Regions from separate parts of the Acidovorax sp. GW458-11-26-14-TSB4 genome, predicted to be linked through region 1. Evidence: riboswitches for the same ligand, from Rfam matches in the RefSeq annotation. Region 1 holds a riboswitch; the other holds the start of a gene.
The links. A riboswitch is a leader RNA that binds a small molecule or an ion and turns the genes downstream of it on or off. The one in region 1 is predicted to bind glycine.
Positions count from the first base shown of each region.

Region 2: it holds a riboswitch for glycine, as region 1 does, so the genes downstream of both, AC07X5_RS16610 (D-amino acid dehydrogenase) here and gcvT (glycine cleavage system aminomethyltransferase GcvT) in region 1, are expected to answer to the same signal.

Region 1 covers NZ_JBWKYR010000028.1:3,078-18,088, reverse strand. The annotation lists gene AC07X5_RS29400 (hydantoinase B/oxoprolinase family protein) at 1-2,658, opposite strand, end outside; gene AC07X5_RS29395 (hypothetical protein) at 2,699-3,247, opposite strand; gene AC07X5_RS29390 (TRAP transporter substrate-binding protein) at 3,280-4,245, opposite strand; gene AC07X5_RS29385 (TRAP transporter large permease) at 4,322-5,632, opposite strand; gene AC07X5_RS29380 (TRAP transporter small permease subunit) at 5,644-6,192, opposite strand; gene AC07X5_RS29375 (TRAP transporter substrate-binding protein) at 6,260-7,225, opposite strand; gene AC07X5_RS29370 (putative hydro-lyase) at 7,241-7,999, opposite strand; gene AC07X5_RS29365 (LysR family transcriptional regulator) at 8,480-9,400, opposite strand; gene AC07X5_RS29360 (Lrp/AsnC family transcriptional regulator) at 9,476-9,934, opposite strand; gene AC07X5_RS29355 (TRAP transporter substrate-binding protein) at 10,326-11,297, shown strand; gene AC07X5_RS29350 (TRAP transporter small permease) at 11,409-11,903, shown strand; gene AC07X5_RS29345 (TRAP transporter large permease) at 11,900-13,177, shown strand; glycine riboswitch at 13,184-13,274, shown strand; glycine riboswitch at 13,288-13,412, shown strand; gene gcvT (glycine cleavage system aminomethyltransferase GcvT) at 13,463-14,596, shown strand; gene gcvH (glycine cleavage system protein GcvH) at 14,670-15,011, shown strand, end outside.
Region 2 covers NZ_JBWKYR010000007.1:137,986-152,996, reverse strand. The annotation lists gene AC07X5_RS16690 (DUF2145 domain-containing protein) at 1-171, opposite strand, end outside; gene AC07X5_RS16685 (hypothetical protein) at 186-644, opposite strand; gene AC07X5_RS16680 (YiaA/YiaB family inner membrane protein) at 712-1,197, opposite strand; gene AC07X5_RS16675 (saccharopine dehydrogenase family protein) at 1,472-2,647, shown strand; gene AC07X5_RS16670 (Lrp/AsnC family transcriptional regulator) at 2,658-3,176, opposite strand; gene AC07X5_RS16665 (1-aminocyclopropane-1-carboxylate deaminase) at 3,350-4,366, shown strand; gene AC07X5_RS16660 (hypothetical protein) at 4,600-5,130, opposite strand; gene AC07X5_RS16655 (MFS transporter) at 5,130-7,109, opposite strand; gene AC07X5_RS16650 (hypothetical protein) at 7,106-8,005, opposite strand; gene AC07X5_RS16645 (helix-turn-helix domain-containing protein) at 8,124-8,867, shown strand; gene AC07X5_RS16640 (TetR/AcrR family transcriptional regulator) at 8,975-9,805, shown strand; gene AC07X5_RS16635 (DUF2867 domain-containing protein) at 9,802-10,314, shown strand; gene AC07X5_RS16630 (ABC1 kinase family protein) at 10,311-11,645, shown strand; gene AC07X5_RS16625 (DUF6463 family protein) at 11,675-12,055, shown strand; gene AC07X5_RS16620 (YXWGXW repeat-containing protein) at 12,203-12,646, shown strand; gene AC07X5_RS16615 (YXWGXW repeat-containing protein) at 12,775-13,194, shown strand; glycine riboswitch at 13,277-13,366, shown strand; glycine riboswitch at 13,372-13,481, shown strand; gene AC07X5_RS16610 (D-amino acid dehydrogenase) at 13,588-14,901, shown strand; gene sorU (SorU family sulfite dehydrogenase c-type cytochrome subunit) at 14,911-15,011, opposite strand, start outside.

The sequences.
Region 1 (15,011 bases):
GGCGATCTGCGCGCGCAGGTCGGCCAGGTTCTGGTGCGGGTTGCGGCTCGGGTACGGCGTGGTGCCGCCCCCCGTGGCCAGCAGGTGGCGCACGGCCTCTTCCTGGAACACGCCCTGGTCTACCAGCTTGACGTTGTTGATCTGCACGCCCTCTTCCTCGATGCGCGTGGAAAAGGGGGGCATGGAGCCGGGCGTGGTGCCGCCGATGTCGGCATGGTGGCCGCGGCTGCCCACGTAGAAGGTCGGCTCCTTGCCGCCCGCCACATAGACCGGCGTGATCACCGTGACATCGGGCAGGTGGGTACCGCCATGGTAGGGGTCGTTGAGCATGTAGACATCGCCCGGCTGCATGCGGCCCGTGTTCTCGTGGATCACGGTCTTGATGCTCTCGCCCATGGAGCCCAGGTGCACGGGCATGTGCGGCGCGTTGGCAATCAGGTTGCCCGTGGCATCGAACAGCGCGCAGCTGAAGTCCAGGCGCTCCTTGATGTTCACCGAATAGGCCGTGTTCTGCAGCTGCAGGCCCATCTGCTCGGCGATGTTCATGAACAGGTTGTTGAACACCTCCAGCAGCACCGGGTCCACCGTGGTGCCGGCGGCATGCTGCACGCTGCGCGCCGTGACGCGGTCCAGCACCAGGTGATCCAGGTCGGTGAGACGGGCCAGCCAACCGGGCTCCACCACCGTGGTGGTGTTCTTCTCGGCAATGATGGCCGGGCCGGGGATCGCATCGCCGGGGCGCAGGTCCTCGCGCACCACCAGGGCGGCGTCATGCCACTGGCCGCCCGAGTACATGCGCACCGTTTCGCGGCGCGGGTGCACGCGTTCGGCCTGCAGGGGCAGGCGCGGCTCGGCCGGGGCGTCGCCGGGGATCACGGCTTCGACCGACACAGCCTCCACCACCAGCGACTTGCCCACCATCAGAAAGGCGAAGCGCTGGCGGTAGGCCGCCTCGAAGCCGGCCTGCACCGTGGCGATATCGCCGAACGGAACGACCAGGGCCGAGTCCGTGCCTTCATAGCGCACATGCACGTTGTGGCGCACCTGCACGGGCTGGCTGCCGACCTGCTGGCGTTCCAGCTCGGTCTGGGCCGCAGAAGCCAGTGCATCCAGGCGCTCGGCGATCAAGGGCAGCGAGGCTTCGGCCAACGGCAGCTCCACCGCCTGCTCGCGGATCACGGTCTGGTCGGCCAGGCCCATGCCATAGGCGCTGAGCACGCCCGCCAGCGGGTGCACGAACACACGCGTCATGCCCAGGGCGTCGGCCACCAGGCAGGCATGCTGGCCACCCGCGCCGCCAAAGCACTGTAGCGTGTAGCGCGTCACGTCGTAGCCACGAGCCACCGAGATCTTCTTGATCGCATTGGCCATCTGCTGCACGGCGATCTGGATGAAGCCCTCGGCCACCTCCTCGGGCTGGCGGTTCGTCTGTGCGGCCAGTTCGGCGAAGCGCGCACGCACGGCCTGGGCGTCCAGGGTCTCGTTGGCGGCGGGGCCGAACACGCTGGGGAAGTAGGCGGGCTGGACTTTGCCGACCATGACGTTGGCATCGGTCACGGCCAGCGGGCCGCCGCGGCGGTAGCTCACGGGGCCAGGGTTGGCACCGGCACTCTCGGGCCCCACGCGGAAGCGCGCACCGTCGTAGCTGAGCACCGAGCCGCCGCCCGCGGCCACGGTGTGGATGCTCATCATCGGGGCACGCATGCGCACGCCGGCCACATAGGTCTCGAACTCGCGCTCGAATGCGCCGGCGTAGTGGCTCACGTCGGTGGAGGTGCCGCCCATGTCGAAGCCGATCACACGCTCCTGCCCGGCCAGGCCGGCCGTGCGCGCCATGCCCACGATGCCTCCGGCCGGGCCGGACAGGATCGCGTCCTTGCCCTGGAAGGTGGTCGCATCCGTCAAACCGCCCGAGGACTGCATGAAGAACAGCTTGACGCCCGGCATCTCGCTGGCCACCTGCTCCACATAGCGGCGCAGGATGGGCGAGAGGTAGGCATCGACCACCGTGGTGTCGCCCCGGCTCACGAACTTCATCATGGGGCTGGTCTCATGCGAGGTGCTGATCTGGGTGAACCCCACCTCCTTGGCGATACGCCGCGCCAGTTGCTCGTGTTCGGTATAGCGGTAGCCGTGCATGAAGACGATGGCCACACTGCGCAGGCCCCGGCCCCAGGCAGCGAGCAGGTCGCCGCGCAGGCTGGCCTCGTCGAGCGGCTGCATCACCTTGCCATGGGCGCCCACGCGTTCGCGGGCCTCGACCACCTCGGTGTAGAGCAGCTCGGGCAGCAGGATGTGGCGGTCGAACAGGCGCGGCCGGTTCTGGTAGGCGATGCGCAGCGCATCGCGAAAGCCGCGCGTGGTGACCAGCAGCGTGGGCTCGCCCTTGCGTTCGAGCAGCGCATTGGTGGCCACCGTGGTGCCCATCTTCACGCATTCCACCAGGGCCGGCGTCACGGCCTCGCCAGGCGCCAGGCCCAGCAGGTGGCGGATGCCGGCCACGGCCGCATCCTTGTACTGCTCGGGGTTCTCGGACAAGAGCTTGTGCGTGACCAGCGTGCCATCGGGGCGCTTGCCGACGATGTCGGTGAAGGTACCCCCGCGGTCGATCCAGAACTGCCAGCGGGGAAGGTGTACTTGGGGTGTCATTGCATTCATGGTGTTTCCGATGGAAGAAATAAGGGAATGGGGGCCGGCTTCAGGCGGCATCGGCGCAGGCCGGGGCCAGGCGCTGCAGGAGCTGGCGCACGGCGGGAATGGGCGGCGCACTGGCCAGCGCATGCGCGCGCGGGCACCAGGGGCCACCGAGCGCCGTGGCCCAGGCCATGACGGGCAGGATGTCGGCCGGCGGCAGGGTCTGCATGGCATCGATCACGATGCGCAGCTCCTGCGCCAGCCGGGTGCCGGGCGCAAAGCGCCAGTGGTACTGCCCGCAGCCCACGCGCACGGCGTGGCTGTCCTTCTCGGTCATGGCCACCAGCCAGTCGCAGTGGAAGTCCGCGCAGTCCGGTGCCGGCGGATCGGCCAGGCAGAAGGTGTAGACGTTCTCGAAACTGCGGTTGAAATTGCGCACCAGGGTCTCGGCAATCGCCTCGCGCCCCTGGGCCGAGGGCGGAAAGACCATGCCGCCCTGGCGCAGCTCCATCTGCAGCAGCGCGCCGCCGGCAAAGGCCTGGGCGATCAGGTGCGGGCGGTTGCCGTCCTTGGCCCGCAAGTAGGTTTCTACGGTGTCTTTCGGGGTATGCATGGTGCTTCTCCTGGAAATGGACTGCAGGACTCTCAGCGTTGCGTGTAGTAGGGAATGAAGATCTGGTTGGCCTCGCCGCCCACCGAGCGCACCCACTCGCGCGAGAAGCGCTCGCCCAGGCGCTTGAGGTCGGCATTGAGCTCGGCGCTGGCGCGCTCCACCTTGATGCCCTTGCGCTGCAGTTCGCCCACGGATTCCTGCGCAATGGCCTCGCTCATGGACCAGCCCCGTGCCTCGGCATCCGCGGCCGCCTTGCCCACGGCTTGGCGCACCAGCGCGGGCAGCGCGTCGAAGGCCTGCTGGTTCACGAAGACGATGTTCTTCGGGAACCAGGCATCGATGCCGTAGTACTGCCGGATCTGGCCCCAGACCTGGTTTTCCACCCCGGTCAGGGCCGAGGTGATCATGGAGTCGAGCTGGCCGCTGGCCAGGGCCTTGTTCACCTCGACCATGGGCACGTCCACCGGCGTGGCGCCCAGCATCTCGGCAATGCGCACCGTGGCCGGGTTGTAGGTGCGCATGCGCGTGCCTCTGAAGTCGGCGGAGGATTTCACCGGCGCGGTGGAAAACAGGCCCTGGGGCGGCCAGGGCACGGCATACAGCGCCTTGAGACCCTTGCGGGTGAAGTGCCCTTCGATCAGCGGCCGCTGCAGGTCCCACAGCCGGCGCGCGTCGGCGTAGCTGCGCACCAGAAAGGGCACGGTGTCGGCCCCGGCGATGGGAATCTCACCGACCAGGCTGGTCATGATGGTCTCGCCCGCCTGGGCCTTGCCGGCCTGCACCGCCTGGGGAATGTCGGCCAGTTTGGCCAGCGTATTGTTGGCATGCACCTCGATCTTCAGTGCGCCCGAGGAGGCTGCCTCCACCTCCTGGGCGAACTGCACCAGGTTGCGGGTGTGGAAGGTCTCCGCACGGTAGCCCGTGGCCAGCTTCCACTGTGCCTGGGCGTGCACCATCGGGGCCACGGCGAGCGCGGCCAACCAGACCATGTGTTTCATGGCAAGCTCCTGAAGGGGGACAAGGGGCCGGGGCGGCAGTGCGCGCCGGCAGACACAGGGGAAAAAGGCCGGGGGCCTACTTGGACGCGCCCATGACGAGGTCCGGGACGATGGTGACGATCTGCGGGAAGACCGTGATCAGGCCGATGCACACCACCAGGCAGAAGAAGAACGGGATGGCCGCCTTGGCGATCAGGTTGCTGTCCTTGCCCGTCATGTTCTGCAGCACGAAGAGGTTGAAGCCCACGGGAGGCGTGACCTCGGCGATCTCGACCAGCAGGATCACGAAGATGCCGAACCAGATCAGGTCGAACCCGGCCTTCTCGATCATGGGCATCACCACGGCGGCGGTCAGCACGATCATGCTGATGCCGTCGAGCGCCGTGCCCAGCACCAGGTACACACCCACCAGGCAGGCGATCAGCGCATAGGGCGACAGGTGCATGGAATCGACCCAGGCGGCCAGCTCGCGCGGGATGCCGGTGAAGGCCATGGTCTTGGTCAGGAACGCGGCCCCGGCCAGGATGAACATGATCATGCAGCTGGTGCGGGCCGAGCCGGCCAGGCCTTCCTTGAAGTTCTGCCAGGTCAGCGCCTTGCACCAGGCGGCCAGGGCCAGGGCCCCCACCACGCCATAGGCCGCGCATTCCGTCGCCGTGGCCCAGCCGGCCACCAGGGACCAGCAGATGAACACGATGAGCAGCGCGCAGGGAATCAGGTTGCGCGACAGGTGCAGCTTCTCGCGGAAGGTGAGCGCCGGCTCGTCGGGCGGCATGCGATCCTTGTTGCGCACCGACCACCAGGCGATGTAGCCCGAGAACAGCAGCATCAGCAGCAGGCCGGGCAGGAAGCCCGCCAGGAAGATGCGGATGATGGAGGCATCGGCCGCCACGGCGTACACCACCATGGTGATGGACGGCGGAATCAGGATACCCAGCGTGCCGGCCGTTGCCAGCGAACCGATGGCGATGCCTTCGTCGTAGCCGCGCTTTTTCAATGCAGGCAACGATACCTTGGCGATGGTGGCGCAGGTGGCGGCAGACGAACCCGAGACCGAGCCGAAGATGCCGCAGCCCAGGATGGTGGTGTGGAACAACCGCCCGGGCACCTTGCCCAGCCAGGGAGCCAGGCCACTGAACATGTCCTCGCTGAGCCGGGTGCGGAACAGGATCTCGCCCATCCAGATGAACAGCGGCAAGGCCGCGAGTTCCCAGCTGGCATTGCTCTCCCAGAACGCGGAGAACAGGTTCAGCCCGGCATGGCTGCTGGTGAAGAAGGCCTGGCCGATCCAGCCGCAGATGGCCAGGGTCATGGCGATCCAGACACCGCCGGATAGCATGAGCAGCATGATCACCAGCAGGAAGGCGCCGATGGAAAGAATGTCCATGGTGGTTCTCCTTACAGGTCCGACGAGAAGTCGCCCTTGGCGTGGCGCTCTTCCACCAGGCGCACGAAGGTGGGTACCCCGCCGCGCGCCACGATCCACCATTCGTCGACCACGGCCACGAGGAACAGGATGGAACCGATGGCGAAGCTCAACTGGGGGATCCAGACCGGCACCGCCCACAGGCCCTGGGCCACCTCGTTGAACTTCCAGCTCTCATAGGTGAAGGCGCAGGCCCACCAGGTGAGGTAGCCGATGGCCAGCACGGCCACCGACAGGCAGGCCAGCTCGAAGATGCGGCGCGTGGCCGGCGACAGCTTTTCGAGCACCAGGGTCACCCGCACGAAGTCGCCGTGCTTGAAGGCATGGGCCATGGTCAGGAAGGCGGCAGCAGCGCACAGCCACGCCACCACGTCGTTGATGGCACCGGTGGGAAAGCCGAACTGGCGCCCCAGGGATTGCACCACCATGAGCACGCAGATGCCGGAGATGCACCAGGCACCGATGGTGCCAGCCACGTCGTAGCAGGCGTCCAGCACGCGGCGCAGCAGGTGGGGTGGCATGGCCACCCCGGCCTGTACCCCGGCGGGGGCCGGAGGGGTTTGGGTCAGGGAAGACATGGTGGCCTCATCACTTCTTGTTGTAGGCGTCGATCACAGCCTTGCCTTCATCGCCGGCCACCTTGATCCAATCGGCCGTCATGCGCTCGCCAATGGGCTTGAACTCGGCCTTGAGGTTGGCGGCCACGGTGTCCACCTGCATGCCCTTGGCGGCCAGTTCCTTGAGGTATTCCTGGTCCTTCTGCTCGCTCAGGGCCCAACCGCGGCGCTCTGCGACGGCGGCCTGGGCCAGCACCGCATCCTGCGTGGGCTTGTCCAGCGCGTCGAAGGTTTTCTGGTTCACCACCACCGCGTTGCGCGGCAGGAAGGCCGAGACCGCGTAGAAGTACTTCACGCTCTCGTAGAGCTTGCTTTCCACGCCGCTGGCGCTGGAGGTGAGGAAGTTGTCCACGGTGCCGGTGGTGAGCGCGGCTGGCAGCTCGGCCAGCTGGATGGTCACGGGCTGGGCGCCCACGGCCACGGCGATGCCCGAGGTGACGGGGTTGAAGGCGCGCATCTTGGTGCTTTTGAGGTCCTTGAGCGCCGCGACCGGCTTGGTCGAGTACAGGCTTTGCGCCGGCCAGGCCACGGTGTACAGCAGCTTCATGCCCTGGGACGCGAGGGTCTTGGTGAGCATGGGGCGCGAGACCTGGTCCAGGCGCTTGGCGTCGGCATAGCTGGTGGCCAGGAAGGGGATGGAATCGAGGCCGTAGGCCGCCGACTCGTTGGCCGCGCCCGAGAGGATGAACTCACCCGCCGGCACCTGGCCCGACTGCACCGTGCGCTTGATCTCGTTGGCCTTGAACAGCGAGGCATTGGGGTGCACCGTGATCTTGAGCTTGCCGCCCGTGGCCTTGTCCACGTCCTGGGCGAACTGCTGCAGGTTCTGCACCTGGAAGGTGTTGGTGGCGTAGCCCGAGGGCAGGTCCCACTTGGCCTGGGCCTGGGCGATGCCGGCGAACGCGAGGGCACACATGGTGAAAGCGATGGTCTTCATGGGGAGGCTCCTGGTTTAGAAACTGGCGAGTTGGTGGTTGAGCAGGTCGGAGATCAGCATGCAGCCCGGGGCATGGGTGATGCAGAACGCGGGCTGGGCGTGCAGGATGGCGGACTGGGGCGTGACGCCGCAGGCCCAGAAGACGGGGATCTCATCGGGCATCAGCGCCACGGCGTCGCCGTAGTCGGGCTTGGCCAGGTCGGCGATGCCGATGAGCGAGGGGTCGCCGATGTGCACCGGTGCGCCATGCACGTTGGGAAAGCGGGAGGTCACCTGCACGGCGCGGATCACGTCGGCCGCCTTCATGGGCCGCATGGTCACCACCATGGCGCCGCCGAAGGGGCCGGCCGGCTCGGTGGGCACATTGGTGCGGAACATGGCCACGTTCTTGCCTTCGTCGATGTGGCGCAGCGGGATGCCGGCCTCGATCAGCGCCGATTCGAACGAGAACGAGCAGCCCAGGATGAAGGTCACCAGGTCGGGCCGCCAGAGGGCCGAGATGTCGGCCACCTCTTCGGCCAGTTCGCCATGGCGCCACACACGGTACAGCGGTACATCGCTGCGGATGTCGATGCCCTCGCCCAGCGTGGGCAGCGAGAACTGGCCCGGCTCGCTCACCGCCAGCACCGGGCAGGGCTTGGGGTTGCGCTGGCAAAAGCGCAGGAAGTCGCCGGCCTGCACCTCGGGCAGGATGACCAGATTGCCCTGCACGTGGCCGTCGGCCAGGCCGCTGGTGTGCGAGGTCCACAGGCCCTGGCGGATCACGCTGCGCACGTGCCTTGGGTTGTCGCTGCCTTGCGGGCCAAAGACCTGGGGTGTGTTGTTGTGTGTGGAGTCCACCGTGGGTTCCTTGCGTTGCGAAATGTCAAATGCATGACGATGGGGTGGATTGTGTTGGCGTGCCACCGGGGCTGGCAAATTCAAAAAATTTCTATCAGCTCATCGATTTTTTCGATGCACTACCCTGGAGCACAACTCACCCAACTTGGTGCTAAGTGAAAACCCTAGGAGGCCGGAGATACGGCATTTGCCCCCCCGTCGGGAGCTGCGGCACCCTGGCAGTCCCGTATGGGCCATCGCCTGCACCGCCATGGCGAAGGCAGGCGTGCGCCCGGCACGGCGGGACTGCACCAACAGCATGCATGGCCCCGGCGCGCTGGCCTGCACGGTGCTTGGGCCGGCACCGCAGAAGCAGGAAAAAGGCAGCCGTGGCGCCTGGATGCGCCGTGATGCCGTTGTGCGCGGCCTCTGCTGTCAGCCTGTCTTCAGGTTTTTGGCGCGGCCCTTGCCGACTTCGGCCTGCAGTTCGACAAAGGCCAGGGCCGAGCGCACGACGCCGTCCACCGCCGGAGAGGCCGGGTCTTCGCGGTAGCTCAGGTGGATGGGCAGCGGCCGCAGTTCGGCCTCGCAGGCCAGCGGGCGCAGGTCGGGGAATGCCAGCAGCCGCTGCACGGCCTGGCGCGGCAGCGTGGCCACCCCGAAGCCGCCCTGCACCAGTTGCACCATGGCCGAGATGGAAGAAATGGTGTGCACGCAGCGCGGCTCCACCTGGGCCTGGCGCAGCACGTCGAGCAGGGTCACGTGCGGCTGCGAGCCGCGCTGGAACGTGAGGATGTCGGTCTCGGCAAAGTCCGCGAGTGCATAGCGCCGCTTGCGGTGCAGCTTGCTGTTGCCCACGAAGACCATCTCCATCGGTGTGAGCGCCTGTGTGCGGATGCCCTCGGCCGACGCCGGCAGTGCGGCGAACACCGTGTCCAGCGCGCCGCGGCGGATCTGGTCGAGCAGCACGGGGGTGGTCTCCACCGTGAGCTCCAGCTCCAGCAGCGGGTTGTCCTTGCGCAGTTGCTCGATCCAGGGGATCAGCCAGGAGTGCAGCACCGATTCGATGGCCCCCAGGCGGATGGAGACCTCCATGGGCCCGCCCGAGCCCATCTCGGCCTTGAGCTGGCGCTGCAGCTCCAGCATGCGCTTGGCGTAGGTGAGAAAGCGCGTACCCGCCACCGTGAGCTTGAAGCGCTTGTCGCTGCGGTCCAGCAGCAGCACGCCCAGTTCCTCCTCCAGCGCCGCCACGCGGCTGGACATGGCCGACTGGGTGAGGAACAGCTTCTCGGCCGCACGCGTCACACTGCGCAGGGAGGCGACCCAGTAGAAGGCTTCGACGAAACGCAGGTTCATGGTGGTGCTGTGGACAAGGGTCGCCAGGATTGTGCGCCCGCTTGACCGCAGCAGAGCAGCGAACGTGCCAGCGCCCTACTCCGCGAACAACGGCATGTCGGCCTTCTTTAGCGTGCGCAGCACGAAGCTCGACCGGCTGTGGCGTATGCCCTTGATCTTGTAGAGCTTCTCGCGCAGCAGGCGCTCATAGTCGCGCGTGTCCTTCACCACGACGCGCAGCAGGTAGTCGTAGTCGCCCGAGACCAGGTGCGCCTCGATCACCTCGGGGATGCTGGCCAGCGTCTCGCCGAATTTTTCGAGCGTGTTGTCCGAGTGGCTGTCGAGCGTGACCTGCACCAGCACCGTGTCCGACAGGCCCAGCGCCTGCGGGTTCAGGCGCACGGTGTAGCCCTGGATGACGCCGGCCTCCTCCATCTTCTTGATGCGGCCCCAGCAGGGCGACGGGCTCAGGCCCACCGCCTGGCCAATCTCCTGCAGGCTGGCGCGCGCATCGTTCTGCAGCACGGCGAGAATTTTTCTGTCGAGGCGGTCCATTTGGCCAATTATTCAACCAAACCGCTATTTGCAGCAAATTTTTCTGCAAACCAATGATTTCTCGCAAAATATGGAAATAACTGCTGCGCAGGGCGGCGCACAATTCATCCATCGAGGCGCTCTTACCGGAACGCACGAAACGACAGGGCCCCGGACTGGTTACCGCCAGACCGGGGCGCTTGGCAAAGGGCCTGCCCATTCCATTGGCCTGTCGCCCACACGACGCCGCCAAAGGCTCCACCGGTTCGTAAGCACGCTTACCAGCACAAACCCGGATGCCCGTCTCCATGTTGCACCGCCATAATTTGGCGGAGGATTGACACTCTGTGGCAGCACCTCAAACAGGCATGGCACACCGCAGAAAGCCAGCCCATCAACAACAGGAGACACCATGCAACTGACCCGACTCGTCGTTGGCCTGAGCCTTGCGCTCGGCTTTGTGGCCACCGCTGCCGCGCAGACCACCATGCGCATCAGCATTTCCACGGCCCAGAACTCCCACCAGGGCGTGGCCATCGACACCTTTGCCAAGGAAGTCGAAAAGCGCACGGGCGGCCGCTACAAGGTGCAGACCTTCTACAACGGTGCATTGGGCGGCGAGCGTGAATCCATCGAGGCCGTGCAACTGGGTACGCAAGAGCTGGCCTTCAGCTCCACCGGCCCGGTTCCCAACTTCGTTCCCGAAACCAAGATCCTGGACGTGCCCTTCCTGTTCCGTGACAAGGCCCATGCGCGCGCCGTGCTGGATGGCCCCATCGGCCAGGAGATGCTGACCAAGTTCGACGCCAAGGGCTTCAAGGCCCTGGCCTGGGCGGAAAACGGCTTCCGCCACATGACCAACAGCAAGCGCGACGTGAAGGACCCGGCCGACCTCAAGGGCCTGAAGATGCGCACCATGGAGAACCCGGTGCACATCGCGGCCTACAAGGGCTTCGGCATCATCACCACGCCCATGGCCTTCCCCGAGGTGTTCACTGCCCTGCAGCAAGGCACGGTGGACGGCCAGGAGAACCCGCTACCGGTGATCATCTCGGCCAAGTTCGACCAGGTGCAAAAGCACCTGACGCTCACCGGCCACGTCTACTCGCCCTGCATCTTCGTGATGAACAAGGGCGCCTTCGACAAGCTCTCTGCCGCCGACAAGCAGGCCTTCATCGACGCGGCCAAGGAGGGCACCAAGGCCAACCGCGCCCGCGTGGACGAAGACGATGCCAAGGGCGTGGCCGACCTGCGCGCCAAGGGCATGACCGTGATCGACAACGTGGACAAGGCCAAGTTCGTGGCGGCCCTGACCCCCGTGAACGCCGAGTTCGAGAAGCAGTTCGGCAAGGCCGCGCTCGACAAGATCCGCGACGTCAAGTAAGCCGCCGCGTTGCCTGCCCCCCTGTGAACCAAACGCCCGCAGCCCCTCGCTGCGGACGTTTGGTTCTTGTCTTTTTCCTCCCCCCTTTTTGCTCTTGCCGGGCCGTGCCCCATGAAAAACGCCTTTCTGACCTTTGAGCGGTGGACGACCTTCATCGCCATGCTGGGGGCCTGCGCCATGCTGGCGCTGGCCTCCACCCTGGGCATGTTCCAGATCCTCATGCGCTTCGTGCTGGAGCAGCCAGCCGAATGGACCGAGGTGCTGATCCGCTTCAGCCTGATCTGGATGGTGTTCCTGGCCATCCCGGCGGCCTTTCGCCAGGGCGCCATGGTGAGCGTGGACGTGCTCTACCGCTGGAGCAAGCCCGGCATGCGCCGCGTGCTCGACTGGGTGGTGGCGCTGGCCGCGCTGGCCCTGATCGGCGTGATCATCTGGTGGGGCTGGGACTATTCGGTGCGCGGTGGCGTGCAGAGCATGGCGGGCCTGGAGTCGGTCTCGATGTTCTGGGCCTACCTGGCCATGCCCGTGGGCGGGCTGTTCTGCATCTTCGGCATCATCGGCAACCTGCTCGATCCCCTGCGCCTGGAACTGGAGACCGCCCAATGAGCCTGGTCATGATTTCCACGATGGTGCTGTGCTTTGCGCTCACCATCTCCGTGGCCGTCTCCATCGGCCTGGCCTCCATCCTGGGCATCCAGGCCTCCAACGCCAACATGCTCATCTCCGTCAAGGAGATGTTCGCCTCGATCAACAAGTTTCCACTGGCGGCCATTCCGTTCTTCATCCTGGCGGGCAATCTGATGGAGACCGGTGGCATCTCGCGCCGGCTGGTCGAATTTGCCAAGAGCATCGTGGGCGGCGTGCAGGGCGGCCTGCCCATGACCTGCGTGCTCACCTGCATGATCTTTGCGGCGGTGTCGGGCTCCTCCGTGGCCACCACCTTCGCCATCGGCGCAATCCTGATTCCGGCGCTCATCAAGCATGGCTACCCCACCAGCTACGCGGCAGCGCTGCAGGCTACCAGCGCGGAGCTGGGTGTGATCATTCCACCCTCCATCCCCATGATCCTCTACGGCGTGAGCGCCGAGGTGTCGATTGGCGAGCTGTTCATCGCCGGCTTCGGCCCGGGCCTGCTGATCAGCTTTGCGCTGATGCTCTTCGTGTGGGCCTACTGCAAGTGGAAGGGCTGGGGCAAGAACGATGGCGAAGGCCGTATGCCCTTCGGCAAGGCGACGCTGCAGGCCGGCTGGGCGCTGCTGATGCCGGTGATCATCCTGGGCGGCATCTATGGGGGCGTGTTCACGCCCACCGAAGCATCGGCCGTGGCCGTGTTCTATGCGCTCATCGTGGGCATCGTGATCTACCGCGAGATCAAGCCCAAGGACCTGTTCGCCATCCTGCGCAAGTCGGCGATCTCGTCGGCGGTGATCATGTTCATCATCGCCAACGCCGGGCTCTTTGCCTTCCTGATCACGCGCGCGGGCGTGCCGGACGCCATCGGCCGCTGGCTGGAATCGGTGCTGCAGTCGCCGGCCATGTTCCTGCTGGGCGTGAATGCCGCGCTGTTCGTGATCGGCATGTTCATCGAGACCAGCGCCGCCATCATCGTGCTGGCGCCCATCCTCGCCCCGGTGGCCATGCACTTCGGCGTGGACCCGGTGCACTTCGGGCTGATCATGGTGGTGAACCTGGCGTTGGGCATGATCACACCCCCCTTCGGCGTGAACCTGTTCGCGGCCTGCACGGTGGCGCGCATATCGCTGGACCGGATCATCAAGCACCTGCTGCCCTTCGTGTGCGTGATCCTGGTGTGCCTGTTGATCATCACCTACATTCCGGGCATTTCGCTCGCGCTTCGCGACCTGGTGTATTCAAAGTAGTTAGAATCGCCAACGTCAGGAGAGAGCCTTCCTTGAGAAGGCCGCCGAAGGCGCAGGGACACCCCGAACGCTCAGGCAAAAGGACTGGCAAGCGCCTGCAGGGATGCAGGCGTTCCCTTGCTGGAGAGAGGTGGCCGCGCAACTCAGCGCAGGCCATCCACCGAAGGAGCAAGCCGCAGCCGCCAGCCAGGGTGGTGCGGTGAATCTCTCAGGTAAAGCGGACAGCAGGGCAAATCCCGCAATCCATGCATGGGTTGCGGCTTTCATTTGCCCGGAGTCCGCCCCATGTCTGCCCCTGCTGCCCCCCTGCTCACCACGCCGCTGAACGCCCTGCACCTGGAGCTGGGCGCCCGCATGGTGCCATTTGCCGGCTACTCCATGCCTGTGCAGTACCCCGCAGGCCTCATGGCCGAGCATGTGCACACCCGCACCGCAGCCGGCCTGTTCGACGTATCGCACATGGGCCAGCTCAAGCTCATCGGCCCGGACGCTGCCGCAGCCTTCGAGACCCTGGTGCCCGTGGACGTGGTCGACCTGCCCGTGGGCAAGCAGCGCTACGGCCTGCTGCTAACCGACGAAGGCACCATCATCGACGACCTGATGTTCTTCAACCAGGGCAACGGCACGCTGTTCGTGATCGTCAACGGCGCCTGCAAGGTGGGGGACATCGCCCACATCCAGGCGCGCATCGGCCAGCGCTGCGAGGTGCAGCCCATGCCCGACCACGCCCTGCTGGCGCTGCAGGGCCCGCAGGCCGTGAACGCCCTGGCGCGCCTGGCTCCCGGCATCGAGCAACTGGTGTTCATGACCGGCGGCAGCTACACCATTGCCGGCTGCGACTGCTTCGTCACGCGCAGCGGCTACACCGGCGAGGATGGCTTCGAGATCTCGGTGCCCGCGGCCCAGGCCGAGACCCTGGCGCGCGCGCTGCTGGCCCAGCCCGAGGTCAAGCCCATCGGCCTGGGCGCACGCAACTCGCTGCGCCTGGAAGCCGGCCTGTGCCTGTACGGCAACGACATCGACACCACCACCACCCCGCCCGAGGCGGCGCTGAACTGGGCCATCCAGAAGGTGCGCCGCACCGGGGGCGCACGCGCAGGCGGTTTCCCCGGTGCCGACAAGGTGCTGGCACAGATCGACAACCCCGCCAGCCTGCCGCGCAAGCGCGTGGGGCTGGTGGCGCTGGAGCGCGTACCCGTGCGCGAGCACACCGAATTGCAGAGCACCGATGGCCAGAAGATCGGCGAAGTCACCAGCGGCCTCTTGGGCCCCACGGTGAACGAGCCCGTGGCCATGGGCTACGTCACGCCGGCATTTGCAGCCATCGGCACCCGGGTGAACGCCATCGTGCGCGGCAAGGCCGTGCCGATGGAGGTGCGTGCCATGCCCTTCGTACCCGCCAACTATTTCCGCGGCTGATTTCACGCCGCCAGCGGGCCGGGCCCGCTACATTGCAGATTCCTTCATTTTTCAAAGCCCAGGAGCTTTCCCCATGACCGTCAAATTCTCCAAAGACCACGAATGGATCAACGCCGCTGACGCCGACGCAGCCGTGGTGGGCATCACCGTGCACGCCCAGGATGCCCTGGGCGACGTGGTGTTCGTGGACCTGCCCGAAGTGGGCAAGAGCTTCGCCCAGGGCGAGGTGGCCGGCGTGGTCGAATCCGTCAAGGCCGCGGCCGACGTGTACATGCCTGTCTCGGGCGAGATCGTCGAGGTCAACGAAGCCCTGCGCGCCGACCCGTCGCTGGCCAATTCCGACCCGCTGAACGCCGGCTGGTTCTTCAAGGTCAAGCTCAGCGACGCCGGCCAACTCGACGCGCTGTTGAGCGAA
Region 2 (15,011 bases), on a different contig from region 1:
CTCGGCCAGCTGCATGCCGCGCTCCACGGTCTTGGCCGACGGCGGCTTCTGGGCCTCGCAGGAGCGGCCCGCATGGGCCTGGGTGGCAGGGAACAGTGCAGCGCCGGTCAGCAGAGCGGCGCCCAGGACCCGGCGCAGGCCGGGCGGGTGCAAGGTGGCTTGTGGGTGCATGGCTGCGTTCTCCCTCACAGGCGCTCGTTGTACAGCAGCGCGCGGCCGATGGCGTTGGGCACGAAGGCCAGGGCCTCGCCGGCCACGGACAGCACCACGCCCGAGCCGATCACGGTGCAGACCACCACCGTGCCCACGGCATGGGCCGAAGCGCCGATGCCACGGCCCAGCACCTCGACGCTGACGCGGGCACCGTCCGAGGCGCGTTCGAGCACGTACACGGTGCCCACGGCCGAGACCTCCACGGCGCGCACCGAGAGCACGGCACCACCGACCGACAGGGCTGCTGGCAGGGCCACGGCGGCGCCGGCAGCGGTCGAGGCGACCGAGGCCGTGCCGACCACGGAGGCCACCGGCAGCAGGGACAGCGCGGCCGAGGCCTCGCTCTGGGCGCGGGCCGGCAGGCTGGCCAGGGCCGCAAGGAAGGTGGCGGCCAGCAGTGTGCTGGCAAGGGTGCGTTGCAGGGTTCTCATGGTCATTCACTCCTCAGAGGTTGGCGCCCCGGCACTCGGTGTGCCGGGGAATGGCATTTGGACAGTATCAGTTGCTGCTGTTCTGGGCAGCCGACTGGGCGGCTTCGCGGCGGCCCTGCAGCCGGGCTTCGGCCAGGTCGGCTTCATGGCGGTCACGCAGCATCTTGGCCAGCGTGAAGGCGGTGGTGATCAGGTACAGCCAGCTCACACCGAGGAAGGCCTTGTAGGTCACGTTGATCTCCATGCCGAACAGGCCCCAGCCCGTCAGGCCCATGGCGACCGCAAAGCCGCCCCAGACCACCAGCTTCCACATGGGGGTGTCGCCAGCGCCGCGGCGCACGGCGCTTTCGTTGTCCCGCACGAACTTGGCCAGCACGAAGGCGGCCGAGAGGCAGAACACATAGCCCATCACCATGAACGCGCGCTCCAGCTGCTCCCCGGGCAGCCAGGCCAGGCCGACTGCGCACAGGAACACGGCAATGCCGAACGAAATCCACACCTGGAGCTGCCAGGCCTTGGTATCACGCTGAACGACGAAGGAAGATGCGGACATACAGGTGGTGTGGCCCTGGGGCCGTTGTTGAACACGGAACGCATGGTCGCAAAGCGCCAGCCGGGTGTCCGCATTGAACCACCACAGTGGCGTTGCGCCGGCTCTTCAGTATCGTTTTACGGTACTTGGTCACACTTTGACACCCTTATCCGAGCCGAAAGTTGCTTGCAAACTACCACCGGCAGCGCATCGGCGACAGCCAAGGCAGCCCGGGTCTTTGACAATTCCGGCGATTGCGGGACCTGCCCGCGCGACCCATTCCCTGGAGACCCCCATGACCAAACCCTATGACATCGTCGTCCATGGCGCCACCGGCTTCACCGGCCGCCTGGTGGTGGAATACCTGCTGCAGCGCTACCCCGCCGGCAGCGGCCTGCGCTGGGCCATGGGCGGGCGCAGCGCCGAGAAGCTGGCCGCCGTGCGCGACGAACTGGGCGCCCCGGCTGACATGCCCCTGGTGGTGACCGACAGCGCCAGCACGGAGAGCCTGCAGGCGCTGATGGCGCAGACGCGCCTGGTGCTGACCACCGTGGGGCCCTACCAGCTCTACGGCAATGAGCTGGTCGCCGCCTGCGCCGCCGCCGGCGTGGACTATGTGGACCTGTGCGGCGAGCCTGCCTGGATGCGCCACATGATCGACGCGCACGAGGCCGCGGCCAAGGCCAGCGGCGCGCGCATCGTGTTCTCGTGCGGCTTCGACTCCATCCCGTTCGACCTGGGCGTGTTCATGCTGCAGCGTGAGATGAAGGCCCGCTTCGGCCACCCCGCCAGCCGCGTGCGCGGCCGGGTGCGCAAGCTCAAGGGCACGTTCTCGGGTGGCACGGCCGCGAGCCTGCAGGCCACCATGGCCGCCTCGGCGGCGGACCCCAAGGTGCTGGAGCTGCTGAAGAACCCGTTCTCGCTCACGCCCGGCTTCGAGGGCCCGCGCCAGCCCACGGGCCACAAGCCCATGGAGGACGAAGCCCTGGGCATGTGGGTCGCGCCCTTTGTAATGGCGGCCATCAACACGCGCAACGTGCACCGCTCCAACCTCCTCCTGCAGCACGCCTACGGCACGGACTTCGTCTACGACGAGATGCTGGTCACCGGCCCGGGCGCCAAGGGCGAGGCCATTGCGAATGCGGTGGCGGGCGACAAGTCCATGGGCTCCAAGGAAGGCCCGAAACCCGGCGAAGGCCCGTCGCGCGAGGAGCGCGAGGCAGGGTCCTACGACGTGCTGTTCCTCGGCGAAGACAGCCAGGGCAACACCCTGCGCGTGGGCGTCACAGGCGACCGCGACCCGGGCTATGGCTCGACCAGCAAAATGATCGCCGAGTCGGCCGTCTGCCTGCTGCAGGAGGCTGCGGCCACCCCGGGCGGCATCTGGACCACCGCGCCCGCCATGGGCGAGCCGCTGATCACCCGGCTTCAGGAGAATGCAGGGCTGACGTTCGCGGTCGAGGCATCGTGACGACCTCCCCCTAAATCGCCAGCGGCAGCTCCGTGGTGGACAGCACGTTGCGCAACACCATGAAGGAGCGCACCTGGCGCACGCCCGGCAGGTAGATCAGCTGCTCGGCATGCAGGCGGTTGAAGCTGTCGCTGTCGCGCGTGCGCACCAGCATGAAGTAGTCGAACTCGCCCGTGACCACGTGGCATTCCATGCAGCCCGAGATCTTCACGGCGGCCTTCTCAAAGGCAGCGAAGGACTCGGGCGTGGAGCGGTCGAGCACCACGCCGATCATCACCAGCATGCCGGCCCCCACGGCCTTGGGGTTGAGCAGCGCCACCACCCCGTCGATGAGCCCCAGGCGCTTGAGCCGTTCCACCCGGCGCAGGCAGGCCGGCGGGCTCAGGTGCACCTTCTCGGCCAGGGCCACGTTGGACAGCGAGGCATCGCGCTGCAGCAGGCGCAGGATGGCCTTGTCGATGCGGTCCAGATCGTCCGTGACCGCGGCGCTGGCGGGCGCGCTCTTGCCGTGAACTTTTGTTGCGCACATGGCTTGTTTTTTGGAATCAATGGATTCGGATTGGCATTTTTACATACCAAACCTCCGAAATTCAATCCACATTCACAACCACGTTAGCCACGGCTTTTCCTACGATGGAGGCATTGCAGGCGAGGTGCCCCCTGCAAGCGATTCCCCCTCTTCCATTGCCTACGAGAGCCGCCATGAACCTGCAGAAATTCGCCCGCCACCCGCTGACCTTCGGCCCCTCGCCGATCACGCCGCTGAACCGCCTGTCGGCCCACCTGGGCGGCAAGGTGCACCTGTATGCCAAGCGCGAGGACTGCAACAGCGGCCTGGCCTTCGGCGGCAACAAGACGCGCAAGCTCGAATACCTGATCCCCGAGGCGATCGCGGGCGGCTACGACACGCTGGTCTCCATCGGCGGCATCCAATCCAACCAGACGCGCCAGGTGGCCGCCGTGGCCGCGCACCTGGGCATGAAGTGCGTGCTGGTGCAGGAGAACTGGGTCAACTACTCCGACGCGGTGTACGACCGCGTGGGCAACATCGAGATGTCGCGCATCATGGGTGCCGACGTGCGCCTGGATGCCGCAGGCTTCGACATCGGTATCCGCCCCAGTTGGGAACAGGCGATGGACGATGTGAAGAAGGCCGGCGGCAAGCCTTTCCCCATCCCCGCAGGCTGCTCGGAGCACCCCTACGGCGGCCTGGGCTTCGTGGGCTTTGCCGAGGAAGTGCGCCAGCAGGAAAAGGAGCTGGGCTTTGCGTTCGACTACATCGTCGTCTGCTCGGTCACGGGCAGCACACAGGCCGGCATGGTGGTGGGCTTCGCGGCCGACGGCCGGGCACGCAAGGTGATCGGCATCGACGCCTCGGCCAAGCCCGCGCAGACGCACGCGCAGATCCTGCGCATCGCCCAGAACACCGCCCAGCTCGTGGAGCTGGGCCAGGACATCACGGCCGAGGACGTGGTGCTGGACACGCGCTACGGCGGCCCCGAGTACGGCCTGCCCAGCGAGGGCACGCTCGAAGCCATCCGCCTGTGCGCACGCCAGGAGGGCATGCTCACCGACCCAGTGTACGAAGGCAAGTCCATGCACGGCATGATCGACATGGTGCGCAAGGGCGAATTCCCCGAAGGCTCCCGTGTCCTGTACGCGCACCTGGGAGGGGTGCCGGCGTTGAACGCCTACAGCTTTCTTTTTCGCAACGGCTGAGCGCAGCGAGACCGACGCACAGCGGCTGGCGCGGCTGGCGGGCCTCTCGGTGATCTGATCGTGTCAGTGACTCATGGCGCTGCGCGCCACCCGCGACGCATGAAACTGGCGTGGCCAAGGCCAGTGCCCCCGTGCAAGGGCCGCCCCGCCGCACTGGGGGTGTCCCCCTCCCGACTCGCGCAGCGAGGAGAGAGAGGGGGGAAGGCGCGAAGCGCCTCAGGGGGTGTTTCACTTCAAGCTCGCAGCCAGGCCAGCATGTGCGGGTAAGGCACCACGCCCAGGGCGGCGGCCTGCCCAGGCGATGCGGTGAGCCCCGCCGCGACGAGCCCTGGCAAACCCGGGTACACGCCCAGCTCGAAGGTGGTGCGCAGGCCCGCGGATTGGCCGTGGTAGCCACCGTCGTGGAACAGCACGGCGGACGGCAGCCGCAGGTGCTGCAGGGCTGCCCAGGCCCACACCGTGGCCTCGATCTCGCCCCCGTGCGGCACGGGGGGCAGTTCGGCCAGCGCATCGCCCATGCCGCCGCGCAGTGCGGCAGGCACCACGGCCAGGTGCCCCGCTTCGTGCAGCAGATCACCCGGCCAACGCAAGCGTTCCAGGTCCACCCGCAAACCACCCTGCACGATGCGCAGGCCGGGCAGGAAGCTGTCGGCAGGCACCGCGGCCTCGCTCACCGCCAGCCCGACTTCATGCAGGAAAGCCATGATGCGGCGCGCCAGCACGACCCGCTCCTGCATCTCCAGGTGGCTTTCGGTGCCCTGCATCAGGCGGCCAGCAGATCGGCCACGCGCGAGCGCAGGGATGCGGGCTGCACTTCGGAGGCTGGCACCGCCGGGCCCACGTTGAGCCCCACCCGGCTGTAGAAGCCGCGGCGGAAGGGCCGCACCATGGCACCGCCCTGTTCGATGCGGCTGAAGTACGAGCCCCAGAGATTGGTCAGCGCCATGGGGATCACGGGGGCGTGGATGCCCTCGTCGCGCGCGCGGTCGAGGATCTTCATGATGCCGCCCTTGAACTCCTGCAGCTGCCCATCCTTGGTGATGCCGCCTTCGGGGAAGATGGCCAGCAGGTCGCCCTCGCGCAGCACCTGGTTTGCGCGCTCGAAGGCGGCTTCGTAGGTGGCGGGGTCTTCCTTGTAGGGCGCAATCGGGATGACCTTGGCCAGGCGGAACAGCCAGCCGAGCACGGGCACGCGGAAGATGCGGTGGTCCATCACGAAGTAGATGGGTCGCGGGCTGGCCGCCATGAGCAGCACGGCGTCGATGAAGCTCACGTGGTTGCAGGCCAGGATGGCCGCACCCGTGGTGGGCAGGTTCTCGTCGCCCTGCACCTTGAAACGGTAGACAAAGCGCGAAGAGACCCAGGCCACGAAGCGCAGCAGGTATTCGGGCACCAGCATGAAGATGTAGAACGCCACCACGGCGTTGGCCAGGCCGGTGAACAAGAAGATCTGCGGCACGGTGAAGCCTGCGCCCAGCAGGGCGCCGGCGATCAGCGAGCTGGCGATCATGAACAACGCGTTCAGGATGTTGTTGGCGGCGATGATGCGCGCGCGGTGCGTAGGCTGGCTGCGCATCTGGATCAGCGCGTACATGGGCACGCTGTACAGGCCGGCGAACAGGCTGAGCAGCGCCAGGTCGAGCATCACGCGCCAGTGCGGCGCCTGGGCCAGGAAGGCACCGAGGCCCATGATCTCCGCGGGCGGCAGGCTGCGCGCGGCGAAGTACAGGTCGATGGAGAACACGCTCATGCCGATGGCGCCCAACGGCACCAGGCCGATCTCGACATGGCGGCGCGAAAGCACCTCGCACAGCAGCGAGCCGATGCCGATGCCCACCGAGAACACCACCAGCAGCAGCGAGGCCACCTGCTCGTTGCCGTGCAGCACCTCCTTGGCGAGGCTGGGGAACTGCGACAGGAACACCGCGCCGAAGAACCACATCCAGCTGATGCCCAGCAGCGAGCGGAAGACCACGATGTTGCCGTGCGCCAGCTTGAGGTTGCGCCAGGTCTCGGTGATGGGGTTCCAGTTGATCACCAGGCCCGGGTCGGTGGCCGGTGCCGAAGGAATGGCCTGGGCCACCAGGCGCCCGACCAGGGCCAGCGCCACGCAGGCAATCGCCACCGTGGTGTGGCCGATGCCCGGCAGGGCCACCAGCAGGCCGCCGGCCACGTTGCCCAGCAGGATGGCGACGAAGGTACCCATCTCCACCATGCCATTGCCGCCCGTGAGCTCCCGCTCGGTCAGCACCTGGGGGAGGTAGGCGAATTTCACCGGCCCGAACAGCGTGGAGTGCATGCCCATGAGGAAGGTGCACAGGAGCAGGATGGGCACGTTGCCCGCCACGAAGCCCACGGCCGCCACCAGCATGATGGCGATCTCCAGGTTCTTCACGAAGCGGATCATCTTCGTCTTGTCGTACTTGTCGGTGAGCTGGCCCGAGGTGGCCGAGAACAGCAAAAACGGCAGGATGAACAGCGCACCGATCACCAGCCCGGCCATCGCTGGCGGCAGCCAGCCCACGCTGAGCTGGTAGGTCACCATCACCGTGAAGGCGAACTTGAACAGGTTGTCGTTGGCGGCACCCGAGAACTGCGTCCAGAAGAAGGGCGCGAAGCGGCGCTGGCGCAGCAGGGCGAATTGGTTGGGATCCTCGTGGCCGCCATGGCCTGCGTGGCTGCCCTGGGCGCCGGGGCTGCCGTGCAGGGGGCGTGCGCCCGCAGAAGGGGTCTCGGTGCTCATGCGTCTCTCCTCGTTGGCATCTTGGTTTGCAGGAACGGCATTTCGGGCGCGGTGATCGGCCTGCTTGCGGACCGGTGCTGGGCGCCATTCTGCCCGGTTGTGGCGACAGGGCCATGGCCCGCGTTGCGTGGCAGCAGGCCCGCCAGGGCGGACAGCACCGGCAGCGCCGCTGCGGCGGCGGCCAGGTGCTTGAGGCTGTGGCCCGACACCCATTGGCCCGTGGCCTCCAGGACCGCATGGTCGGCCGCCTCGAACAGCTTGGCCACGCCATAGAAGGCGATCACCGCGCCCAGGTGCACGGCCAGAGCGCCACCCCGTCGCGGCAGCATGGCCAGCGCCAGCACCACCAGCATTCCGCCCAGCTGTACCACGGCCCAGGGCAACACGTTGCCCGACAGCGCCCACCACAGCACGGCCAGCGTGCCGCCCAGCAGCACGGCCCCCGCAGTGGCAATGCCGGCACGCTGGCTAACGCGGCCCGCCGCCGCCAGCCCGAGCAGGCCCGCGAACGGCAGCACCATGCCCAGCCGGTCCCACATCAGGCCGAAGTCGCTGGGGCGCCAATGGTAGAAGGCCGAGCCCGCTGCGGTGCAGACCAGGCCGGCGAAGAACAGGCCCGCCAAGGCGCGCGACACGCCATCCACGGCTCCCGACGGCAGCCGGGCCAGCCACGCCAGGCCCAGGGCCCCGGCCATGGCGAACGGGAGGTTGCTCAGCACGTCCAGGGCGCTGGGAATGCCCAGCAGCGTGCGCTGGTCGGCAAAGCCGTGCTGGTGGGCGCTGTCGTGCAGCACCGGGCCGAACACGGCCAGCGCCAGCAGCGCGCCGGCAGCGAGCAGCAGTGCGGCCTCCAGGCGTGACGGGCCCGTGGCGCGGGGAGGAATTGGCAGTGGCATGGTTCGGGTTCCGGGAGTGGTTGGTGGGGCGCAGTGTGGGAATGCCGAGGGCGAAATCGGTACCGAAATCTGTGCAAAGGGCTGCCAAATGCACCACAGGTACCGATAATCGATACCCATGAGCACCACCGCCGACCTCGTCACCGCCCTCAAGAAGGAACTCAAGACCGCGCAGATGACCTACGCCGACCTCGCGCAGCAGCTGGGCATGGCGGAGTCCAGCGTCAAGCGCATGCTGGCCAAGGGGGACATGCCGCTGTCGCGCATCGACGCGATCTGCCGCGCGCTGGCGCTGGACTTTGCCGACCTGGCACGCCGCGTGGCCGAGAGCCAGCCCCTGCTCAAGGAGTTGACACAGGAGCAGGAAAAGGCCGTGGTGGCCGACAAGCGCCTGCTGCTGATGGCCATCTGCGTGCTCAGCCAGTGGACGCTGGAGCAGGTGACCAGCACCTACCGCCTCTCCGAGGCCGAGGGCATCAAGTACCTGGCCCAGCTCGACCGCATCGGCATCATCGAGCTGCGCCCGCTCAACCGCTACCGCCTGAAGCTGGCCAAGACCTTCCGCTGGCGCCCACACGGGCCTGTGATGAACTACTTCCGCGAGCACGCGCTGCTCGACTACTTCGCGGGCGGCTTTGACGGCGCGGGCGAAGGCGTGCTGCTGGTGCACGGCACCATCAGCCGCAGCCTGGCCCCGGCCTTCATGGAACGCATGCAGCGCGTGGCCCAGGACTTTGCCCAGCAGCATCTGGCGGACCAGAAGCTGCCGCCGCGCGAACTCGAGGGCTACACCCTGCTGCTGGCGCTGCGCAGCTGGGAGTTCGAGGCCTTCACCGGAATGCGACGCCAAGGCCTCTCCTGAACATGCGCTGGCGTCTCGGTATGCCAGGCGGCGCTGTGCCTGCTTGACGCTTTAAACAAAATTTACTATTCTTTAAATTACAAATTCATTGAATTTAAAGATAGCAAATGAAAACCACCCGCCAACAGCAGGATGCGACGCGCCGCCAGATCGTGGCCAGCGCAGTCGATCTGATGACGCGCCAGGGCTTCGACGGCACGACGATGAAGGACATCGCGCGCGCGGCGGGCATTGGCGACGCCACCATCTACAAGTACTTCCCCACCAAGGACCGCGTGGTGCTGGGCTTTGTGGACGAGGCCGTGCGCGGTGCGCTGGAAGACACCCTGGCCACGCCGGGCCTGGCGGACTATGGGCTGCAGGAAAAGCTGCAGCGCCTGGCCGATGCGCTGCTCGAACGCCTGCTGCCCGACCGCGAGTTCGTGGCCGAGGTGATGGCCCTGGCCAGGCGCTCGCCCCTGTCCATGTGGGCCGAGCCCCTGGCCTCGCGCCAGGCGCTGCGCGAGGCCGTGGCGGACTTCCTCACCGCGGCCGAGGACAGTGGCGAGATCGAGCCCTGCGACTTCAAGGGCGTGGCCAGCGGCCTGTTCGGCGACTACCTGGCCGGCGTGGTGGCCTACTGGCTGGCCGACACCTCGGACGAATTCGCAGAGACCACGCAACTGGTAGATCTGTCGCTTGGGGTGCTGGTTACCGCGCTGCGCGCGGGCCTGGTCAACCGCATGCTGCAGTTGGGCGGCTTCGTGCTGCGCAGCCAGATGGCGCGCTTCATGCAGCATGGCAGCGGGCTCATCGGCGTGCTGCGCATGGCCAAGGCCTCGCTGGGCGACGGCGCCGCGGCGGGCCGGCCGCGCAGGCCGCAGGCGCCCGAGCCCACCCCCGCCGAGCCGAAAGCCAAAGCCGCCCGCAAGCCCCGTACCCGCAAGGCCGCGCCATGAGCATGCGACGCACCATCCGCGCCACGCCACTGCCCACCGGCAGCGTGATCGAAGCCCGCCTGCCCGGCGCCCAGTTCGCCGACTGCTATGAAACCGCCGACCCTGCGCCCGGCCACAGCGCGCTGCAATCGTGGCTCGACGTGGTGGCCCGCACGCCGGGCTGGACGCGGGCGCTGATGGCGCTGCGCAACCGCCTGGTGCGCCTGGTCGGGCTCAAGGGCCTGGGCCAGTTGAACGATGGCACGCGGCGCGACGCCAGCGGCTACCGCGTGGGCGACCGGGTGGGCATCTTCGAGATCCGCCACCTGTCGGACCGCGAGGTGGTGATGGGCCAGGACGACAAGCACCTCGATGTGCAGGTCTCGCTGCACAAGCGCATGCAGGGTGGGCAGGCCGTGCTGGCCCTGGGCACGGTGGTGCACATCCACAACCCGCTGGGCCATGCCTATATGGCCGTGGTGGCGCCATTCCACCGCCGCATCGTGCGGGCCATGCTGGCACGGGCATGACGCGCGGCACCAAGGCCCCGCGCACCGGCGCCCTGGCGCGCGGCACCATCACCGGTGTGGCGGCCGCGCGCCTGGGCCTGGCCCGGCTGGGCGAACGCATGCGTCCCGCCGCCGCCGACGAGGCAGCCAAGGCCGATGCCCAGGCCCGCCACGAAGCGGCCATGGGCCGCATCCTGTTCCAGGCCATGGGGCAGCTGCGCGGCACCGCCCTCAAGGTCTCGCAGATCCTGAGCATGGACAGCAGCTTTCTGCCCGAGGGCGTGCGGCGCGAGTTGGCGCGCGCCTGCCACCAGGCCACGCCGCTCAACCGCGCGCTGGTGGGCCGGGTGTTCCGCCAGTCCTTCGGGCAAGAGCCCGAGGCCCTGTTCACCCGCTTCGAGCCCCAGGCCTTTGCCGCGGCCAGCCTGGGCCAGGTGCACCGCGCCGAACTGGCGGGGCATGGGGCCGTGGCGGTCAAGGTGCAGTACCCGGGCATTGCCGCCACCATCGCCTCGGACATGCGCCTCTTGCGCACCAGCCTGCGCGCCCTGGCGCACAGCGACCTGCCACTGCCCGACGATGTGGTGGTGGAGCGGGTGCTGGAGGAAATCGAGCGCACGCTGCGGCACGAGGTGGACTACCTGCACGAAGCCCGCCAGCTGCAGTGGTTCGCCGAGCATGCGGCGCTGCCCGGCATCGTGCTGCCGCGGCCCATCGCCTCGCACACCCGTGCGCAGGTGCTCACCCAGCAGTACCTGCCGGGCCTGCACCTGGGCGAATGGCTGCGCAGCGAGCCCCCGCAGGCCGCACGCAACCAGGCCGGCCAGTTGCTCTGGGACTGGTTCATGCACTGCACCTTCGGCCTCGGTCACATGCATGCGGACCTGCACCCGGGCAACTTCCTGTTCCTGCCCGACGGGCGGCTCGGCGTGCTCGATTTCGGATGCACGCGCGAGCTGTCGCCCGCATTCCGCAGCGGGGTGCTGCAGGCCTGGCGTGCACTGCTGCAGCCCGCATCGACCGAGCGCAGCCGGGACGTGCTGCAGGCCTATGGTGCGCTGGGGCTGGTCGGTGCGTCGATGGACCTCGCCACCTTCACCAGTGAGCTGGTGCCCGCCCTCTCGATCACGCAGGCCTGGCAGGTCGAGCCCTTCACGCAGCCGGTCTTCGACTTCGCCGGCAAGAGCCGGCCGCCCGCACCGGTGGCGGCGCAGCAGAAGGTGCTGGCCCGGCACCTGGCTGCCGTGCCGCCGGAGCTGCCGGCGTTCGAACGCGCCTGGCTCGGGCTCATGCACCTGCTGACCGAGATCCGGGCCCAGGTGCACACCCGGGCCGGGCACTGGATCGGCTGACCCCCCATCCCACCTCCCAGGAGAACTCCATGCACACCCTGCCTCCCTCCCTTGCCCTGCTGGCCACCCGCCCCTGGAAAGGCCGCTGGCTGCTGGCCGTGGCTCTGCTGCACACGGTGGTGGCCGCCATCCTGTTCGCGCCGCAGTGGCAACTGCTGTGGCAACGTGGCGTGTTCAACGCCGTGGCCGGCGATGTACACATCGGCAACGCCATCTGGTTCCTGCTGTTCGGCGCCGTGCTGGCCCTGTTGGCCTGGGAGGTGACGGCACTCGAACGCAGCCAGCCGGCCGTAGCGCTGCGGCCCATGGGCTGGTGCCTGCTGGCCCTGGTGGCAGCCGGCGTGGTGCTGATGCCGGTATCTGGCTTCTGGCTGGTGCTGCCGCCGGCCCTGGCCTTGCTCGTGCGCTGATGTGACATAAATCACGCTTTGGGTGCGCAGGCCGGCCCGCAGCAACACCCGCTTACAACTCTTCGCACCGCCACTACACCGGCTTGACGCAAAGCGACCACGATCAAGGCTCCGGTTCCGCAAGGAATCATTTGCAAGGAGACCTTCATGGCCCGTATTGCCCTCGCCGCCGCTTCCCTGGCCTTGCTGTCGCTGGGCGCTGCTGCCCCGGCGCTGGCATCGCCCAGTGCCACCGTCGTCATCCAGACCGGCGCCCCCTCGTACCACCCCCCCGTGCAACGCCCTGCGCTCGCCCCTCTGCAGGTCGTGCCCGTGCAATACCACCACGCGCCCCCACCGCCCCGCTACGAGGCCGTGCCGCCCCACCGCCGCGGCATGGCCTGGGTGCCCGGCCACTGGGAGTGGCGTGGTGGCCGCCACGTATGGATCGGCGGCCACTGGGTGAAGGCCCGCCCGGGCTACTACTACCGCGAGCCGCGCTGGGAAGAGCGTGGCGGCCGCCACTACATGCGCCCCGGCGGCTGGGACCGCGATGGTGACGGCGTGCCCAACCGCCACGACCGCCGCCCGGACAACCCGTATCGCAACTGATGGTGGCCGAGGCCGCCGAGAGCGGCCCCACACGCCTACAGGCGGCGAGGCGCGGCGCCTACAGACCCCGCGCCCCGGCCTCGCCACCATACAGAGGCGAAACCACAACATTGAAAAAGGAGTCACTCATGACCTACAAAACCATTTCCGCCGCCGCCCTGATCGCCAGCACGCTGGCCCTGGGCAGCTTTGCCCCTGTGGCCGTTGCACAGACGGTGGTGATCCAGTCCGGCCAGGTGATCCCCGCCCCACCCCCACCCCGCCGTGAAGCGGTGCCTGCCCCGCGCCGCGGCATGGTCTGGGAAGAAGGCCACTGGGACTGGCGTGGCGGGCGCCATGTGTGGGTGGCCGGCCACTGGGTCAAGGCCCGCCCCGGCTATGCCTACCGCCAGCCCACCTGGCAAGAACGTGATGGCCGCTGGGAAATGCGCCGTGGCGGCTGGGACCGTGACGGTGACGGCATTTCCAACCGCAACGACAGGGACCGCGATGGCGATGGTGTGTCGAACCGCCGCGACAGCAACCCTGACAACCCCCGCCGCAACTGACGCCTGACGGGCCAGCGCCTGGCCTTTTATCAGCAACGAACGCCGCACATTAGCTGCGGCGTTCGTCTTTCTGCGCCCTAGAATGGACACCGCAGGAGAGCAGGTGGCGACAGCCATCTCACCGAAGGCGCAAACTCCCATGCACGCTCAGGTCCCGTACTGCACCATCCATCATCATCAAGGCCGTCTGGAGAGCCGCTGCACCATGCAGCGCACCGAAGGAGCAAGCCGCAGCCCATGAGGGGCCCGCGGTGAATCTCTCAGGTACCAAGGACAGGGGGAGCGGCAGCCGGGCGACATGCGTCGTGCCTGCTGCGTGCTCCGGACATTGCGCTCCGGCGCCGTGCTGCACACGCGCCGCCGCCCGGTGATTGCCCTTTCAAAGGCTTTCAAATGCGTGTGATCGTTCTTGGTGCCGGCCTGCTCGGCGTGACTTCGGCCTATTTCCTGCAACAGCTCGGCCATGAGGTGACCGTCATCGACCGCCAGGGTGCGCCCGGCGCGGAAACCAGTTTTGCCAATGGCGGCCAGATCTCGGTGAGCCACGCCGAGCCGTGGGCCAACCCGAGCGCCCCGCTCAAGGTGCTGCAGTGGCTGGGCAAGGAAGATGCCCCCTTGCTGTTCCGCCTGCGCGCCGACATGCGCCAGTGGCTCTGGGGCCTGTCCTTCCTGCGCAACTGCACGCCGGCACGCACGCGCCACAACATCGAGCAGATCGTGCGCCTGGGCACCTACAGCCGAGACACGCTGCAGCAACTGCGCGCCGCCACGGGCATCGCCTACGAGCAGCGCACGCAGGGCATCCTGCACTTCTACACCAGCCAGAAGGAGTTCGACGGCGCCCTGGCGCCGGCCGAGCAGATGCGCGCCCTGGGATGCGAACGCCAGGTGGTGAGCGCCGACGAGGCCGTGCGCATCGAACCCGCACTGGCCCACATCCGCCCGCAACTGGCGGGGGCCACCTACACGGCCGAGGACGAATCGGGCGATGCCAATGCCTTCACGCGCGAGCTGGCGCGCCTGTGCGAGGCGGCGGGCGTGCAGTTCCGCCTGGGCCACCACATCACAGCGCTGCGCGAGGCCGGCGGGCGCATCGACCATGTGGAAGTGACCAACGCCGAAGGCCGCTTCGAGCGCGTGCACGGCGATGCCTTCGTGCTCGCAATGGGCTCGTTCAGCCCGCTGCTAGCGCAGCCGCTGGGCATCCGCCTGCCCATCTACCCGGCCAAGGGCTATTCGGTGACCATGCCGGTCAAGGATGCAAGCATGGCCTACCAGGTGAGCCTCACGGACGACGAGTACAAGCTGGTGTTTTCGCGCTACACCAGCGAGCGCGGCGACCGCCTGCGCATCGCCGGCACGGCCGAGCTCAATGGCTACCAGCGCGACCTGAACCAGGTGCGCTGCGAGGCCATCGTGCGCCGCGTGGAGCAGCTGTTCCCGGGCGCCGGCGATGCCAGCCAGGCCCAGTTCTGGACCGGCCTGCGCCCGGCCACGCCGAGCAATGTGCCGCTGATCGGCAAGACGAAACTGGCCAACCTGTTCCTCAACACCGGCCATGGCACGCTGGGCTGGACGCATGCCTGCGGCTCGGGCAAGTCGGTGGCACGCATCGTGAGCGGGCTGGCGCCCGAGCTGGACTTCGCCTTCACGGGCATGCCCCAACGCAGCACGGCCGGCCTGTTCCCTGCGGCGTCGAAGGCCTGAGCAACGCGCCTAGGGCGCGGCGCCCGAGGCCTGAGCGACAAAGCTGGCCAGTGCCCGCATGTCCTTGTCGCTGAGCTTGTCGGCGTAGGACGGCATGATGCCGATGCCCG